DNA from 2 places in the Gordonia sp. KTR9 genome. Region 1 is predicted to be linked to the other one. Evidence: riboswitches for the same ligand, from Rfam matches in the RefSeq annotation. Region 1 holds a riboswitch; the other holds the start of a gene.
The links. Region 1 has a riboswitch for cyclic di-AMP ahead of KTR9_RS06560 (transglycosylase family protein). Riboswitches for the same ligand answer to the same signal wherever they lie in the genome.

Region 1 (4,404 bases):
GTGCCCGACGCCGCCGCGCACCTGTCGTGCACGATCCACAACGAGATCCAGGCCGGCGACCACACCGTCGTGCTCCTGGAGATCGAGTCGCTGCGCGCCGATCCCGGCGTCGAACCCCTGGTCTTCCACGCCAGCACGTTCCGTGCGCTCGAGGCACGGAAGGATCCCACCCGGAAATGAGTCTCTGCGCAGCATGAACACCGTCGGCCTCGGAATCCCATCGCCTGTGTCCCCGCGGGACGCAGCGGCTTCCGACGCGCCGGCCGAGGGTCCGCTGCGCGACACGTTCGGCCGGGTGGCGAAGGATCTCCGGGTCTCGGTCACCGACCGCTGCAATCTGCGTTGCTCGTACTGCATGCCCGCCGAGGGCCTGGACTGGATGCCCACCGACCAGGTGCTGTCCACGGACGAACTGATCCGGGTGCTGACGGTCGCGGTTCGCGACCTGGGTATCGACCGCATCCGGTTCACCGGCGGTGAACCCTTGCTGCGGCGCGATCTGGAGGACATCATCGCGGCCGTCGCCGGCCTCCCCCAGGCCCCCGAGATCGCGATGACCACGAACGGACTCGGACTGCCACGACGGGTGGCGAGCCTGGTCGACGCCGGCCTCGACCGCATCAACATCTCGCTCGACACCATCGACCCCGCCCGATTCGCCGAGATCACCCGGCGAGACCGGCTGACGGACGTGCTCGACGGCCTGGCGGCGGCGCGCCGCGCCGGACTCGACCCGGTCAAGGTCAACGCCGTCGTGCCCGCCCGCGCGGATCTGGCGGGCGTTCCGGACCTGCTCGCGTACTGCCTCGAGCACGGCTACGAGTTGCGGATCATCGAGCAGATGCCCCTCGACGCCGACCACGCATGGCAGCGAGCGCAGATGGTGACCGCCCGTGAGATCCTCGCAACGCTGCGTGAGCGCTTCACCCTCCTGCCCGATCCCGCGCCGCGCGGGAGTGCTCCGGCCGCCACGTGGCTCGTCGACGGTCACCAGGGATCTCACGGGCCCGCACGCGTGGGGGTCATCGCGTCGGTCACCGAGCCCTTCTGCGGGGACTGCGACCGCACCCGGCTCACCGCGGACGGGACGCTGCGCAACTGTCTGTTCGCGACGTCGGAAACCGATGTCCGCACCGCTCTGCGCACACTCCCCGACGACGAGATCGACGCCGCGCTCGCACACCTGTGGCGCGGCAACATGTGGGCCAAGGCGGCCGGTCACGAGGTGAACGCCGCGGGCTTCCGGCAACCGGACCGACCGATGTCGGCGATCGGCGGCTAGGCTCGCGTCCGATGCAGCTCACAGTCCGATTCTTCGCCGCCGCGCGCGCCGCGGCCGGCGCCGAGGAGAGAGTCGTCGAGATCGACCCGACGACCACCCTCCGCGTCCTGGAAGAGACCCTCGCCGCCGGAAACCCCTCCCTCGCCACAGTTCTCGAACGCTGCTCGTATCTGCGCGACGAGATCGCGTTCTCCGATCGAACGCGCGCACTCGGCACGTGCACGACACTCGACGTTCTCCCGCCGTTTGCCGGTGGCTGACGCCACACCGGGCTTGTGACCTTTGTCACATAACGGTGGAGTAACAGGATGGGCACGGGACGGCCACTAACCCGTTGAACTGGGATGACGCCCAAAGTGGGTCGGAAGACCCGGATCCGGGCCGAAAATCGCTTGCGTTCAGCCAGGTGATTCAGTCCAACGAACGACGTACTGTACGAAGCGTCCTCCTCGGAGGTCACGACACAGCAACCAAGACATAACGTCCCACCGGCCGCGCCGAGCCTCGTTCCGCCGGTGGGAACGACAAGCAATCTAGGAACGAGGACGGGGGACCCAACCTCATCCCCTGAGACCGGACACCACACCAGGTGTCCTCGGGGTTAAGTCCCGGAAGCCGCGGCGACCACCGCGACGACCGGGGCCGAGCACCTCTCGCTCGAACCCGACAGCTGACTTCGTAGGCGCGTGGAGAGAGGAAACACATACATGTCCGGACGTCATCGCAAGCAGACGACCAGCACGGCCGCCAAGACCATCACAAAGGTCGCCCTCACCGGCGCAGTCCTCGGCGGCGGAGCAGCCCTCCTGGGCACCGGTACCGCCAATGCGGCCACCGACGCCGAGTGGAACCAGGTCGCGCAGTGCGAATCCGGTGGCAACTGGGCCATCGCGACCGGCAACGGTTACCACGGCGGCCTGCAGTTCTCGCCGAGCACCTGGACCGGCCACGGCGGCGGCGAGTTCGCCCCGACCGCAGACCAGGCCTCCCGCGAGGAGCAGATCGTCGTCGCCGAGCGCGTGCTCGGATCGCAGGGCAAGGGCGCCTGGCCCACCTGCGGCACCGGTCTCTCGGGTTCGACCCCGCGCAGCGCGCCGACCGACACCCCGCGTGAGATCGCCCCGGTGCTCCCCGGCGGCAACGGCAGCGTCGACCTGGCCAAGACGACCGACGACGTCGCCAAGCAGGTCACCGACGCCCTCACCGAGGCCGGCGTCAGCCCCGAGATCAAGAACCTCTGGCAGGCGGCCAAGGACAGCGGTGTCTCGCTGAACCAGGACCAGATCAAGTTGTTCAACGACAACAAGCACCTGCTGCCCAACCCCTGATCCGGGACACAGACGAAGGGCCCCGCACGATGAATCATCCGTGCGGGGCCCTTTTCCAATGGTTTCGACAAGCTCAACCAGCGGGGGTCGGCTCAACCAGCGGGGGTCAAGCTCGACCAGCGGGGGCCAGGCTCGACCAGCGGGGGTCAGGCTCAACCAGCGGGTCTATGCCGAATTGACCCACTCGTCGGTGCCGTCGTCGAAGAACTGGTGCTTCCAGACCGGCAGCCGGGACTTGACCTCGTCGACGAGACGCGAGCAGGTCTCGAACGCCGCCCGACGATGGTCGGCGGCCACCGCGACCACGAAGGCTATGTCGCCGATCGCGAGGTCGCCGACCCGGTGGGAGACGGCGACCGCACGCACGCCGTCGACCGCTGAGACCTCCTCGACGACGTCGGCCAGCACCTTCGTCGCGGTGGGATGCCCGGAGTAGTGCAGGGCGGTCACCCTTCGCCCGCCGTCGTGGTCACGGACGGCGCCCACGAAGCCGACCACCGCCCCGGCCTTTCCCTCGGCGGCAGCGGCGACCATCGCCTCGTGGGCGGCCAGCGTGATCGGCTCGTCGACGACAGCGGTGAGCACCACGCGGGTGCCGGCGTCTCCGGTCATCGGTGGTCGCCTCCGCGAATCTGATCGAGTGCGTGGTGGACGACGCCGGCGAGCACGCCCAGCCCGTCGCGAACCCCGCCGGTCGAACCGGGCAGGTTGACGACGAGCGTCCTCCCGGCCACCCCGGCGAGCCCGCGCGAGAGGACGGCGGTCGGCACCTTGGGCAGGCCGGCCGACCGGATCGCGTCGGCCAGACCCGGGATCTCGACGTCGAGGAGCGGCCGGGTCTGTTCCGGAGTCCGGTCGGTGGGCGTCAGACCTGTTCCGCCCGTGGTGATCACGAGGTCGACCTCGGCGTAGATCGCGGCGCGGACGGCATCGCCGACCGGTGGGCCGTCGGCCACGACGTCGCATTCGTCGACCCGGAAGCCCTGCTCTGCGAGCCATGCCTCGATGATCGGGCCGGACCGGTCGGCGTAGACACCGCTGCTGGCGCGGTTCGACGCGACGACGACACGCGCGACGCGTGGTGTTCCCGGATCAGTCATCGGCCGGGTCAGCCGGGTCGCGGTACCAGTCGCCCGACTTGCCTCCGGTCTTGGCGAGGAGGCGGATACCGTCCATCTGCGCGCGTCGGTCCACGGCCTTGACCATGTCGTGCAGTGTCAGGCCGGCGACGGCGACCGCGGTCAGCGCTTCCATCTCGACGCCCGTCTGACCGGAGGTGGCCACGGTCGCGGTCACCTCGATCGTCTCGGCACCGATCGCGAAGTCGACCTCCACCGACGACAACGCCAACTGGTGGCACAGCGGAATCAGCTCGTCGGTCCGCTTGGCCGCCATGATCCCGGCGATGCGCGCCGTGGCGAGCACATCCCCCTTGGGCAGCCTCGACTCACTGAGGAGGCCGATCACCTCGGCGGTGGTGTGGAACGTGCCGGCGGCGACAGCGCGACGCTTCGTCGACGGCTTGGCCCCGACGTCGACCATGCGGGCCGATCCGGAGGCGTCGAGGTGGCTCAGCCGGGAGCCGCCGTCGCCTCCGGTGGGCATCGACGTCAGCGGTTGACGACGGTCTTCGACTGCACGAACGGCAGCTCGTCGACCGGAAGCGGGAACTCGGTGTCGCCGAACGGCGACAGCGCACCGGAGATGTGGGTCGCGAGTTCGGAGACGGCGTGCTCGGCGGCGTCACCGTTGTCGTCCTGCGGCCAGCCGTTGTCGACGTAGTGCTTCTTGCGG
Region 2 (4,404 bases), 2.2 Mb from region 1:
TCCCCGTTCGCCATCGGGCCGCGCGACGACGATCTCGGCGATCGCGCACAACGCGGCCAGTCGCTGACACCGGGCGAGGGTGTCGATCGTGAGCGCGAGCCGGTCCCGATGGCGTGCCGCGGTCTCGAACATGTGGGCCTGCGCGAGGTCGGCGAGGCGTGCGGTGAGCCCGTCGAGGAGTTCGTCGGCCTCACCCCGCATGAGTCGGCGGGCCGCGGTGACCCGCGGGGAGTAGTCGGGGACCGTCTGCGGCTGCGCGGTGGCCGCTCGGCACGACCCGGGGCGTCGCCTCCCGTCGGCATCGGGACACCAGTGGTAACCGTTGGCGCCGAGCCGCTTCGTACACGTGCGGAGACCGGCGGCCGTCGAGATCACATCGGCGACGGTCGCCGCACCGGTGCGATTCCCGACCGGGCCGATCGACTCGTCGGTGGGTGTGCGGCTGACTTTCAGACGAGGGAACCGCTCCTCGGTCAGGGTGACCCACCATCCCTTGTGCGGCTGTGTCGACCGCCGGTTGTACGCCGGCGCGTGTGCGCCGAGCAGCCGCAGTTCGCGTACCGCAGCCTCGAGCGGGTGGGAGCATTCCACGATGTCGACCCGCTGCGCGAGGAGCACCATCTCGGCGATGCGGCGGCGGGGGTCGCCACCGGTGAAATACGACCGGACCCGACGGCGTAGGTCCACCGCGGTACCGACATAGAGGACCTCGTCGGACGGGCCGCGGAAGAGGTAGACGCCGGGACGCGAGGGGATGCGGTCGGCGAGACCGCGTTTGGCCCGGAGTCGCGGGTCGGTCCGCGGCAGATAGGACGTCAGGTCGCCGACGGTGGCGATGCCCTGGTTGCCGACGCGCTCGAGGAGCCGGTGGAAGACCTCCACCGTGGCGCGGGCATCGTCGAGTGCCCGGTGCGTGGGGCGCACGGAGACGTCGAACAGGTCGGCGAGGGCGCTGAGCTTGACTGTGGGCGCCTCGTCGCGCGTGAGGATGCGCCGGGCCATGGTCACCGTGCACAGACTCAGGCTGAACGTCCACGGGAGCTGGAGCCGGATCGCGTTCTGGCGCAGGAAGCCCATGTCGAACCGGGCATTGTGGGCCACCAGGATCGAGCCGCGGGCGAACTCGAAGAACGAGGGCAGTACCGACTCGATCCGCGGTGCGTCGGTCAGCATCGCGGTGGTGATGCCGGTGAGGGTGACGATCTGGGGCGGGATGGGTCGACCGGGGTCGACCAGGGTCGCGAACTCGCCGATGATCTCGCCGCCACGGATCTTCACCGCGCCGATCTCCGTGATCCGGTCACGGGCCGGATCGGAGCCGGTGGTCTCGAGGTCTACGACGACGAGGGTCGTGTCGAAGAGTGAGCGGTCGCTGAACTCGTTCGACGACTCGCCGGTGTCCCCCTGATCGGCGGCCTCCAGGTCGGCGAAGGTGAGCTGCCCCGCGGAGGAGCCGGCCACGCTGGTCTGCGTCACCCGGCGAACATTAGTTCGATCCACCGACATCGCGATGACGGCACACCGCGAACTCGGCCTGTGGCTGGTGTGACTGCTGGGTCGACGACTGTTCGACGGGATTTGTCGGTGGGTGCTCCTAGTCTCCACCTGGACGTGAGAAATGCGGTGCTCTCACGGTGACCACGACCCCTACGAGGGCCGACACGGCCCCGCCTCACCAGATGAGATGGAGATCACACCATGTACGTCGACTGTGCACGATGCCCCGCCCGTCCCGTCGCTTGCGACGGGTGCATGATGACGGTGCTGTTTGGCGGTCCGAGCTGGGACGATATGCCCGACGAAGGTGGAGTTTCGGTAACGGCGGCGACGGTCGAGGCGGACGCCGAGATCGACCTCGCGATCGACGTTCTGCAGGCTGCTGCAATGGTGACGAGTGGCGCTGCACGATCTGCAAGATCGGCGAAAACCGCAGTTCAGGCACCAGATCGACGCGCCTCTGTGACGGTCCTCAGGGCCGGTTGAAAAGCGGCCGAGGTTTGGCTGTCTGTCGCTTAGTGGACAGAGCGCATCCGATTTCGTAACCTTTCTGAGACCTTTGCGGAGCGTCCCGCTTCAACAGAAGTGGTCCGCAGTAGTCACCGCTCAATCGCCCTTGCGGCGAACCGGGGAACCACAACCTTCGGGCGGGCTCGTCGGAGCGCATCACCACGGATGCGTCTCAGCGAATCCGTTCCGAATCGGGGTGAATCGCGTTGCCACGCATGAGTGTCCAGTGGATACCTCATGCGCGAAACACGCGTAGGGCCACTCTTCCGGCCCGAACCCGACAGCTAACTCGGTCGGCGGTAGAGGAAGATCTGAAGGAGAACTCGCTTCGTGGCCAAACATCGTTTGGAACAGCCCAATCGTGGCAGCACGGTCGCCAAGAAGGCGGTGATCGCCGGATCGATCACGCTCGGTTCGCTCGCCGCAGCCGCCGGCCCTGCTCTCGCCGCCCCGGTCCACACCCCGCTGGGGACTTTCGAGATCCCGGCCCTGCCCGGTGCGAAGGCCCCGGACGCCAAGCCCGCACCCCCGGCGACGCCCGTGAAGAAGTCGCCCGCGGCCACGGTCGAGATCCCCAACCTTGGACAGTTCACCGTGCCGGGCATCGCCCCTGACCAGATTCCCCAGCAGTTCCGTCCGCAGGGCGGCGCGCCCCTGGGCCAGCCGCAGCTGACCGCGGGTGAGAAGGCCGTCAAGGCCGCTGAGAGCAAGATCGGCTCGCCGTACTCCTACGGTTCCGCCGGCCCCAACGCATTCGACTGCTCGGGTCTCGTCTACTGGTCCTACAAGCAGGCCGGCAAGAACATTCCGCGCGACAGCTACGGCCAGCTCGGCGGCGGACGTGCGGTGTCCTACTCCGAAGCCAAGCCGGGCGACGTCATGATCTTCAACGGTGGCGGCCACGCCGGCATCTATGTCGGCAACGGCCAGTTCGTCCACTCGTCCAACTACGGCACGCCGGTCAAGCGCGACGCCGTCAAGGAGTGGACCCTGACGGGAATCCGTCGTTACTGACGACAACCGAACACGGACAGACTGAGCACGAGGGTCTCGGGACGGGCGGATCGCGTGGATTGCGATCCGCCCGAACCAGTCCAGGGGGCCTGTCGGCGCCCTAGGGTGGTCGACGGGACGTGGGGCACGGGTGACGGGAGGCCCGGGTTGCTCAGGATCGACGAGCACACACGAGGGAGTGAGTAGGACCGTGCTGATCGGGGAGGGGCGGGCTCGCGTCATGCGGCCACCCATGCGTTCGCGTCCGCTGATGTTCGCGGTCTGCGTCCTGTCGGCGCTCGCCGTGCTCATACCGACGGTCTCCGGTGGTGTCGGGGACGCCCGTGCGGTGCCCGCGCGCTCGGCCGATCAGCTGCTCGACCGCTACAAGCAGCTCGGCATCGACGCGGAGAAGACCACCGAGGCGATGCACAACGCGAAGATCGAGTACGACAAGCAGCGCGGCATCGTGGCCACGGCCAAGAGGGCGGCGGCCGAGGCACAGCAGACGCTCGACAGGAGCCGCGCCCAGCTGGCGGTGCACCAGAACCGCGTCGACGCCATCGTGCGCGCCAGCTACCAGGGCGCTCGCGTGAGTGGCCTCTACGCGGTGATGATCAGCGACTCGCCCCAGGCACTGCTCGACCAGATGTCGGGCCTGGACATGATCTCGCGTCAGGCGTCGGCGGATCTCACCGCCATCAAGAAGGTTCGCGCACGCACGGAGATCGCGAAGAAAGACGCCGAGCAGACGGCAGTGGCGGCCTCCGAGGCGGTCTCCCGCGCCGAGCGGGTCCGCGGTGATCTGCAGACGAAACAGGCCGACCTGCAGCTCCAGGCGATCCAGATCCGGGCGATCTACAAGTCCATGACCGGAAAGCAGCTCGCCGCGCTGCGCGGACCGACCTTCGACTTCGATCCGCGTCTGGTGCCCAGGGGTACCGCGGCCGGACTCATCGCGGTACAGGCCGCGCTGACCCGGATCGGTGATCCGTACGTGTGGGGCGCCACCGGACCGAACTCATTCGACTGTTCCGGCCTGATGGTCTGGGCATTCAAGCAGGCGGGCAAGACCATCCCGCGGTCGAGCGAGGCGCAGATGGGTGGCGGGACCGCCGTCGACCGCAACGATCTGAAGCCCGGCGACCTGATCATCTACTACCCGGACGCGCATCACGTCGGCATGTACGTCGGCGACGGATATGTCATCCATGCCTCGACCTTCGGCGTCCCGGTCAAGGTCGTGCCGATCGACGAGGCAGGCCCGTACAACTCCGCTCGCCGGTTCTAGTCCACGGTGATCTCGCGGCGTCGGCGTGCCGGCCTGTCGTCGGCGGTCGTCGCGCTGGTCGTCGTCGGCACGTTCACCGGATGCGGCACGGGTGATCCGCTGGGGGGAGCGAG

Region 2: another riboswitch for cyclic di-AMP. It lies ahead of KTR9_RS16490 (C40 family peptidase); the one in region 1 lies ahead of KTR9_RS06560 (transglycosylase family protein).

Annotation. Positions count from the first base shown of each region.
Region 1 covers NC_018581.1:1,279,476-1,283,879, reverse strand. Annotated here, with positions in the region: gene KTR9_RS06575 (flavin reductase family protein) at 1-180, shown strand, start outside; gene moaA (GTP 3',8-cyclase MoaA) at 194-1,282, shown strand; gene KTR9_RS06565 (MoaD/ThiS family protein) at 1,294-1,542, shown strand; cyclic di-AMP (ydaO/yuaA leader) riboswitch at 1,800-1,983, shown strand; gene KTR9_RS06560 (transglycosylase family protein) at 1,990-2,610, shown strand; gene KTR9_RS06555 (molybdenum cofactor biosynthesis protein MoaE) at 2,776-3,222, opposite strand; gene KTR9_RS06550 (MogA/MoaB family molybdenum cofactor biosynthesis protein) at 3,219-3,710, opposite strand; gene moaC (cyclic pyranopterin monophosphate synthase MoaC) at 3,703-4,215, opposite strand; gene KTR9_RS06540 (hypothetical protein) at 4,221-4,404, opposite strand, start outside.
Region 2 covers NC_018581.1:3,510,170-3,514,573, reverse strand. Annotated here, with positions in the region: gene KTR9_RS16495 (DEDD exonuclease domain-containing protein) at 1-1,506, opposite strand, end outside; gene KTR9_RS26990 (hypothetical protein) at 1,753-1,983, shown strand; cyclic di-AMP (ydaO/yuaA leader) riboswitch at 2,091-2,321, shown strand; gene KTR9_RS16490 (C40 family peptidase) at 2,338-3,021, shown strand; gene KTR9_RS16485 (NlpC/P60 family protein) at 3,254-4,291, shown strand; gene KTR9_RS16480 (hypothetical protein) at 4,298-4,404, shown strand, end outside.